DNA from 2 places in the Spartinivicinus poritis genome. Region 1 is predicted to be linked to the other one. Evidence: predicted binding sites of a transcription regulator. Region 1 holds the regulator's gene; the other holds the start of a gene.
What was found. The regulator sigma-54, encoded in region 1, starts transcription at its own class of promoters, with help from an activator protein. The targets are predictions, from matches to a motif close to TGGCACNNNNNTTGCTNT.
Positions count from the first base shown of each region.

Region 2: the regulator sigma-54 is predicted to act here: its motif matches at 2,353-2,370, upstream of ORQ98_RS23580 (RtcB family protein).

Region 1 covers NZ_JAPMOU010000001.1:332,037-336,658, reverse strand. The annotation lists gene ORQ98_RS01485 (HPr family phosphocarrier protein) at 1-123, opposite strand, end outside; gene rapZ (RNase adapter RapZ) at 129-980, opposite strand; gene ptsN (PTS IIA-like nitrogen regulatory protein PtsN) at 1,129-1,590, opposite strand; gene hpf (ribosome hibernation-promoting factor, HPF/YfiA family) at 1,614-1,922, opposite strand; gene ORQ98_RS01465 (RNA polymerase factor sigma-54) at 2,101-3,627, opposite strand; gene ORQ98_RS01460 (hypothetical protein) at 3,656-3,862, shown strand; gene lptB (LPS export ABC transporter ATP-binding protein) at 3,881-4,606, opposite strand; gene lptA (lipopolysaccharide transport periplasmic protein LptA) at 4,616-4,622, opposite strand, start outside.
Region 2 covers NZ_JAPMOU010000047.1:15,721-20,342, reverse strand. The annotation lists gene ORQ98_RS23590 (ATP-binding response regulator) at 1-419, shown strand, start outside; gene ORQ98_RS23585 (hypothetical protein) at 425-796, opposite strand; gene ORQ98_RS23580 (RtcB family protein) at 1,041-2,261, opposite strand; gene ORQ98_RS23575 (HD domain-containing protein) at 2,485-3,135, shown strand; gene ORQ98_RS23570 (NADPH-dependent FMN reductase) at 3,313-3,894, opposite strand; gene ORQ98_RS23565 (GFA family protein) at 4,114-4,485, shown strand; gene ORQ98_RS23560 (MFS transporter) at 4,536-4,622, opposite strand, start outside.

The DNA.
Region 1 (4,622 bases):
CATTTTTCCATCTTTGCCGAGTTTGATGGAGCTGCCAAAAGCGGCAGCAGTAGACACAAACTTTGCTGCAGCTCGGGCATGTAAGCCTAGCTTATTGATGATTGTGACTTTTTCTTGAATCATGGAGCTTAAGGCAATTCTCGATGACGTACTTGAACATTTGGCCACTTTTCACAAAAGTAAGTAGCGAGTTTCTCACTGATATAGACTGAACGATGGTGACCACCCGTACACCCAAGAGCAATAGTAATATAACTTCTATTATTTGCTTCAAAGCACGGCAGCCAACGTTCTACGAAGCGTTTAATGTCATCAAACATATCCAACACTTGTTGTTGGGAGCCTAAAAACTCTTTTACAGGCTCGTCTAGCCCTGAATATTGCCGTAAATGGGTGACCCAGTAGGGGTTTGGCAAACAGCGTACATCAAACACATAGTCTGCATCAATGGGGATTCCTTTTTTAAAGCCAAATGACTGAAATAGTAGTGCCATGCTGCTATGTTGCTTGCGAGCAACGCGCTTGCTTATGGTGTCCCTTAGTTCATGAAGTGAAAGCTGGCTGGTATCAATGGTCAAGTCAGCCAGTCGAGCAATGGGCTCTAGCACTTCTTTTTCTTTTTTGATCGCCTCATCTAATGAGCATTGCTGGCTGGATAATGGGTGTTTGCGTCGGGTTTCACTGAAGCGCTTGAGTAAAGTGGCATGCTCTGCATCAAGGTAAATAATTTCGGCTTCGATTTTTTGTTCTCTAAGCGCATTCATGATAGATGGGAAGCGCCTTAAATCCTGAGAGATATTTCGAGCGTCAATACTAATAGCAGCCTTATCATAGAGAGGCTCTTTTTCCATTTCTTCAACAAAGGCAGGGAGTAAGCCAGCAGGCATATTATCAATGCAATAATAGCCTTGGTCTTCAAGTACATGTAAGCCTGTACTTTTGCCTGAGCCTGAGCGGCCACTAATTATTATTAACTTCATAAATACGCAGAGTGTTTTGTAAATTCTTACTATAACAGAGTTTAAATGATATACGGCAGTTAATTAAATAATAGTCGCCAGAAGAGTGCTTCAAGCGAATATCATAAGAACGCTCACTGCAAATGAATAGAGACAAGCGATGGTAAATTTATGCAGTAGGAACGCTTTGGATTGCTACATCAAATAAGTCTGGATTAGTGTCTGCTTGGCGCAAGTTATTGCGGTAGCTTGAGTTTTCAAATCGAGTGGCTAGCTCTTGTAGGATGGCGAGGTGCTCATTAGTGGCTTCGGCAGGAACGACCAGGGCAAAAATAACATCCACAGGGTGTCCGTCTATTGCGTCAAAGTCGATGCCTTCTTCCAGTTTTAGCAGGCAGGCAAATGGCTTGTGGCAGCTTTCAAGGCGACAATGGGGAATGGCAATCCCATTCCCAAAGCCTGTGCTCCCTAATCGCTCACGGTTGATTAAGTTATCAAACAGCTCGTTAGCATCAATATCACTGGAATACTCGGCTAATAGGTTGGCAATAAGCTGTAAAACACGTTTTTTACTCCCCCCTTGCACCCCGGTAAGGGTGCATTGCGGGAGAAGGAATTGTTCGATTTTCATGCTTTTTAAATAAGTAAACTACTTTAACGAATACTGGCTCCCTGGAGTCGATCCAGGGTTTTCTCTTTATGCTTGCTGAGTTGCCGGCCTAGTTTATCACTAAGTAAGTCAATTGCTGCATACATATCTTCAGATTCTGCTGTGGCGGCAATATCAGCACCTCTTACATGCAAATTCGCTTCTGCTTTTTGGCGCAGTTTTTCGACACTTAGGGTGATTTGCACGTTAGTAATGCTATCGTAATGGTTTTCAATGCGATCGAGCTTTTTGATGACATATTGGCGCAACGCATCAGTCACTTCTACATGATGACCACTGATGTTAACTTGCATGCAACGACCTCCTAATAGGACTTAATGGTTGTTAACCAGCTTCACTTAATTGTAAGGCTGATTGTCAACTGCTTCATTACTGAGTGTAATGCCAGCAGATTTGGTATTGCTTGTTGCTAGTCAATATAACGCATGGTTGAGCGCTAATCTGTTTGATACCTCTACACATGCATCCACTTCATACCAACCGCTTTCGTTCGTTAGACGGTGGGATGGATAGGGATTCACGATATTTGGCAATCGTTCGTCTTGCCACCTTGATACCTTGTTCTTCCAGTAAGCTGGCAATTTTGCTGTCACTTAATGGTTTTTTAGGGTTCTCTACTGATACTAACTTTTTAATGATAGCTCGGATAGCCGTAGATGAGCATTCTCCGCCTGATGAGGTGCTGACATGGCTTGAGAAGAAATACTTCAGCTCAAAGATGCCTCTTGGCGTATGCATGTATTTTTGGGTAGTTACTCGAGATATAGTAGATTCGTGCATACCCACTGCTTCGGCGATATCGTGCAGGACTAATGGCTTCATTGCCTCTTCGCCATACTCTAAAAAACCACGCTGATGTTCAACTATGCGAGTTGCTACTTTCATTAGTGTTTCATTACGACTTTGTAAGCTTTTTAAAAACCAACGGGCTTCTTGCAAATGGTTTTTCAGATAAGTGTTGTCTGAGCTGCTATCAGCTCGCTTAACCAATGATGCGTAATTATTATTTATACGTAGTTTAGGCGTGGCCTCCGCATTAAGCTCTACCAACCAGCGATCATTATGCTTTCTGACAAATACATCAGGAATTACATATTCTGTTTCAGATGGCTGGATGTCAGCGCCAGGCTTTGGATTAAGGGCTTGAATCAACTTGATGCTTTCGGCTAGTTCTTCTTCTTTAAGTTTAGTACGACGCATAAGCTGGTTGTAGTCATGATGACCCAGTAAACCTAAGTGTTTGGCTACAATCAATCTAGCGTTATCAAGAAAAGGGGTGTCTTCAGGTAAGTGAGACAGCTGAATTTGTAAGCATTCCTGTAAGCCTCTTGCTGCCACACCAACAGGGTCAAAGTGTTGGAGGCGTCTTAAGACTATTTCCACTTCCTCTTGGGATATTTCCAACTCTGGGTCCAGGCCTTCCCAAATCTCTTCAGTGCTGCAACTGAGATAGCCATCATCATTGATCGCATCAATGATAGCAATTGCTACCAAGCGATCATTATCTGACATTGGGGTTAAGTTAAGCTGCCATTCTAAATGACTGTGTAAGGACTCTGTTGTGCCATTACGATTACTAAAGTCATACTCATCATCATCTCCTGAAGCTGAGCTAATAGGGGCTGAAGAGGTTTGATAGATATCATCCCAGGCGCTATCAACTGGGAGGTCATTGGGAATTTCTTCTGACCAGCTGGTTTCCTCAGTGCCATCATGGCTGCTGCTTTCAGATGTGCTGTTATCTTGACTTTTGGAGGAATCTGATCCATTCAGGCCAGCACTGTTGAGCTGCTGAGGGTCATTGTCATTACTATCACTGTTTGTTGATGAGTTGTTGTCAGACTCATCGGTCAGCTCAAGCATTGGATTGGATTCAAGCGCTTGCTGAACTTCTTGCTGTAAATCCAGTGTGGATAGTTGGAGTAGTTTTATGGCTTGTTGCAGCTGAGGCGTCATCGTCAGCTGCTGGCCAATTTTCAAAACCAGGGATGGCTTCATTGCTAAACAATTACCTTATAGTGCAATCGTGCCTGTTTTGATTTGGCAAAGTCAACAACAATGGAAGTGCATTCAAAGGCGGTTACCTGAGTTGCTGCTGAACAAGCCACTGAATGTTTCCATTGCACCTATTATTAATGTCAATTGTGTGTTTATTTCAATTGTTTACAGTATTACTGTTGTTGTTTCTTGTGCTCTTACTGGCTTTTTAGCTGAGCTACTAAAAATTATATGAGTATCCTTGCCAGTTGTCTTATATTTTAAAGTCGTGTCCGAGGTAAACCTCTTTTACTTGCTGGTTGGTCATTATCGCTTCGGCGTTACCCTCTGCAATAATATGTCCCTCACTAACTATGTATGCATTCTCGCAAATATCAAGTGTTTCTCGAACATGGTGGTCAGTAATCAGTACGCCTATACCGCGGTCTTTCAAGTGCCAGACAATATCTTTAATGTCTTTTACAGAAATTGGGTCAACCCCGGCAAAAGGCTCATCAAGTAGGATGAAGGATGGCTCAGTTGCTAAGGCTCTGGCAATTTCTACCCGGCGACGCTCTCCTCCAGATAAACTCATACCCTTATTGTCTTTTATATGGGTGATATTGAACTCTTCAAGTAGTGAGTTAAGTTTTTCTTGGCGCTGCTTCCGATTTAGCTCTTTACGGGTTTCTAAAATAGCTAATATGTTTTCAGTGACAGTTAATTTACGAAAAACAGAGGCTTCCTGTGGTAAGTAGCCAATGCCTGCCTGGGCTCGTCCATGCATGGGGAAGTGAGTAATATCTTGTTCGTCAATCCAGACACTGCCATGATCTGACTGGACTAGACCAACAATCATATAGAAACAAGTGGTTTTTCCTGCGCCATTGGGGCCTAGCAGACCAACTACCTGACCACTTTTAATTTTCAAGGAAACATCTTTTACAACAGCACGGCCTTTATAACTTTTGGCAAGGTGCTCGGCTTTCAATATACTCATATACGACTATTATTTC
Region 2 (4,622 bases), on a different contig from region 1:
TCAAATTGGCAGAAGTAGATGCTCGCAATAACAACATGGAAATTCACCTCGATCTTGCTGATGAATTACCTCTCATTGAGGCCGACCCAGTACAAATACAACAGGTTGCTCTTAATTTGATCCGTAATGGTATGGAGGCTATGGGAGATCGAGAAACCCGCGATATAGGGGTTTGGGTTAAAACAGAGTTGGATAAAAGCCATCAATTTGTCAAAGTATCTGTTATTGACCGTGGCCACGGGCTAACAGAGGACGCTGCGGATAAACTGTTTCACCCCTTCTTTACCACAAAAAGTTATGGCATGGGGATTGGCCTTTCTGTTTGTGAGTCGATTATATCGACCCACGGAGGTAAGTTACGATTTGAAAACAACCCAGAAGGTGGCGCTATTTTTTATTTTACTGTCCCCACAGTTTAAGCCTGTTATTTTATGCCTAAGGCACTGGGTTTAACAGGTTTCATTAGCTGGTCTACCTCTACATATTTAATATAATGTAGCTGTTGTAGACTGCTGATGGTATCTTCAAGCTCAGTCTCGCTTGAAGCAACCACACAAATAATTAACCCTTTCTCTTGAAATGGACGAATAATTTGCAGCTGTTGCTGCCCAACCATACCTGCGACGTTATCTAACATTTGTGGGCTTTGGCGATCCTGCAACGTTTTAAACATCACAATCAGTCGAGCAGTATCTTGACTGGATAACGAGCAGCTGTGCCCTGCGATAGCTTGCCCTACTGACATTTGAATAGCGACAAATACGATACCAACTAATAAGATTACTTTGCGCAACATGGGCTATTTCCTTATAAAGGGTACCTCTAATGATAGAGGTATCTATAAAACAATTGATGCATAAGCAGTCCTGATTATTTCACAAGGAAAAGTGATAGCCAATGCAACCACTATTATCGCCTAATGCCTATCTGACACCTAGATGTATCAATATATTTACAGGTATTGCAAGCCAAATACCTTTTTCCTAAAAAAAGATATTTTATAAGCAGATATCGCTAAAAAGGCTATTTTTTCCAATTAACTAGCCTTTAACACACACCACTTGCTTTAAGGTATGGACGATTTCTACTAAATCTTCCTGAGCCTTCATTACCTTTTCAATGGGTTTATAAGCAGATGGTGTTTCATCAATCACATCCTTATCTTTACGGCACTCAACACCTTTGGTTGCAGCTTCATGTTCGGCCATTGTCACCAGTTTTTTGGCTTTAGTTCGTGACATAACACGCCCTGCACCATGGCTACAACTATTAAAACTTTCCGGGTTCCCTAGCCCTCTTACAATAAAGGATTTTGCTCCCATGCTGCCTGGAATAATACCTAATTGTCCCTCTTTAGCAGAAACAGCTCCTTTTCGAGTCACTAATACATCTTTACCATAGTGATGTTCTCTAGAGACATAATTATGATGACAATTGACAGCTAACAACTCTGCTGAAAAATGTCGCTGTAATGTTTGTTGAACTGCATGAATGACTCGCTTCATCATGACTTGTCGATTAGTAAAAGCATATTGTTGCGCCCACTCGACGGCTGCGACATATTGTTCAAATGACTCACTGCCTTCTGATAAATAAGCCAAATCCCTATCGGGCAAGTGAATATGCCAGCGCTCCATTTCTTGTTTGGCTTTTTCAATAAAATAAGTGCCAATTCGGTTGCCAACGCCTCTAGACCCACTATGCAGCATAAACCATACGCTTTCAGCTTCATCTAAACAGACCTCAATAAAGTGGTTGCCTGTACCCAGCGTACCTAAATGATTAATGTTATTGGTTTGCTGCAATACATGATGCTGCTCAGCTAATAGCTCAAAAGGTTTCTTTAATGGCTGCCAGGCATGTGCGACATCATTTGGTATTTCTCCCCAAGCTCCTTTATCTCTGCCTTTTCTGGCTCGCGCAGATCTTCCATGAGGGACAGCCACTTCAATTGCATGTCGAATGCCGTATAAATTATCAGGCAGGTCAGCAGCAACCAAGCTGGTTTTAACAGCCATCATCCCACAGCCAATATCAACACCAACCGCTGCAGGAATAACCGCTCCAAACGTAGGTACTACACTGCCAATAGTCGCGCCTTTACCTAAATGAACATCAGGCATTACCGCTACCCATTTATGAATAAAGGGCAGACTGGCAATATTATGTAACTGTTGTTTAGCCGCTTCTTCAAAAGGCAAACCACGAGTCCATGCCTTGATGGGAGACTGACCTTTTTGATGGATAACTTCGTATGACATAATAAACTTCCAATAATCGAGATAATTGCTTGCCAGCTGGTTGCTGGTTGTTACTGATTTAAACTTACTGAAAACACTTTTAAGGTTTCCTACAGCATGCACCATGCCAACAATCACACAAAGATCTAAGTCATTGATTTTATTTGACTTATGACATTGACTCTACACACCTTCTATCACAACAATATCTATTTAGATAGATCAATTATCCATAAAGATACATATGAATAACAATCTGCTTTATGACTATTGGCTCAGCTATACCCAACCCTCCCATTCCAAGCACACCGTAGTTGCGGAAAAAGCTCTCAAAAAGCTAGTTGGGCAATATCGCCAACCTTGGCGGCACTATCATACGCTGAAGCATATTGAGCAGATGTTGTCACTCTTTCAACAGTATGAGTCATCTATCAGCTCGCCACCAACAGTATTTTTTTCTATCTGTTTTCATGATTATTACTATTTACCCTGGCGGAAAAACAACGAAAAACGCAGTGCCATAAAAGCCATAAAGGAACTTGAAAAACTTCATTTAGGTTCACTTAGCCATGATGTTGAACACATGATTTTAGCAACTGAAAAACACTTACCAAGTGCAGATCTATTTCCCATCAATAAAACAGACACTGAATTATTATTAGACTTTGACTTAGCCATACTGGGTAGCCAATGGGTAAACTATCTACACTATTGCCAACAAATAAGAAAAGAATATTGGTTTGTACCCCAAAATAAATACCAAGCTGGTCGAAAACAAATATTAATGAATTTTTTAACCCGAGAAAGATTGTATTTTAGCGAACAGTTTTTTGCCCAACTAGAACAACAGGCTAGAGAGAATATTCAGCGAGAAATACAATTATTAAACCAGTAATAATGCCTTATGTGCCCAATATACTCTTCGCGAATATACCCTTCACGAATGATTTCTAGGTATTGTTATCTTCATTCCTAACCACCAAGGATGGTGTGAAGGCAGTTTATGCCTGGTGGAATGGATACCACCAAATAGCGCAAGGCAGGAGCAATAAACTCCCTTCACCCCAGTCATTTAGTTTATTAACTTCTTAGCCATATCAACCACATTACGCCCCAATTGAAGTGCCGTTTCTTGTTGTTCACTATTAACTAGGTTACCTTGCTCATCAAATGCTTCATACGCCTTACTCAACGCTAATTGTTTCGGCAAAGTAATACAGCCCAGCCCATCCAGAATAAACCGAACATTAGGTAATGCCCTGATACCCCCCAACCCACCAGGTGAAGCACTCATCAAACTCACGATTTTACCTTCAAAAGCAGCCAGTGCAGGCTCACCAGAAGAAGGTCGAGACAACCAATCAATCAGATTCTTTAGTGCTGCTGACATCCCTCCATTATACTCAGGGCTGGCTAATAAAAAACCATCACTCTCAGCAAACAATTGGTGCAATTTTTTAGCATTTTCTGGAGCACCGCTTGCTTGCTCATCGTCTTGATTTAAAATAGGTAATGGATAATCCACTAAATCAATAAAAGTAACCTCAGCACCTGCTTGCTCGGCTCCTTTTGCAGCTACTTGAACCAGCTTTTTATTAACTGATTCTTTCCGCAAACTACCAGCAAAGGCTAGTAACTTTGGTTTGTTTTCCATTATATTTCCCCTTAACTTTAACTATACTCTTTATTTTTACACCTAAAAATAATTCATGGTGGGTATACTATTAGCTTTACTGATTTTTTATAAAAGTATCCACTAATAGTAGAAAGGTCAACCTACATGACTACTTCCTTATCAACATGTAGAAATTCTAATTGGTTACTAGTTATTGTATGCTATTAATAATAGTACATAAAAATTAATGGAGTAATAATGGAAATAAAAACAGGTTCCTGTCACTGCGGCAAAGTCATATTTCAGGTTGAATTAGAAAATGGGCTTGAAGAACTTAGACGGTGTAACTGTTCACTATGCCGTCGCAAAGGCGCTATCGTAGCCAGCGTGCCACTTGACAAGTTAACCGTTACCAAAGGAGCAGATAACCTAAGCCTTTATCAATGGAATACTAATACAGCCAAACATTATTTCTGCAAAACCTGTGGTATTTACACTCATCACCAGCGCCGCAGCAATCCTGCTCTGTATGGCGTTAATGTGGCATGCCTGGAAGGAGTTAATCCATTTGATTTAAAAGACATAGCCACTGCTAATGGGGCTGGTCAGTCTCTGGTAGAAAAAAATTAAATTTGCTAACAGCCCGTCAGGCAGCGCCTTTCAGGGCCTTAGTTTTCCGCTCATTCTGGAGAAGGTTTCATCCTTATAAACCAAAATGAGCTCATAATTAAAAGCACTGCACAAACAATCCAAACCAGGGTGATACT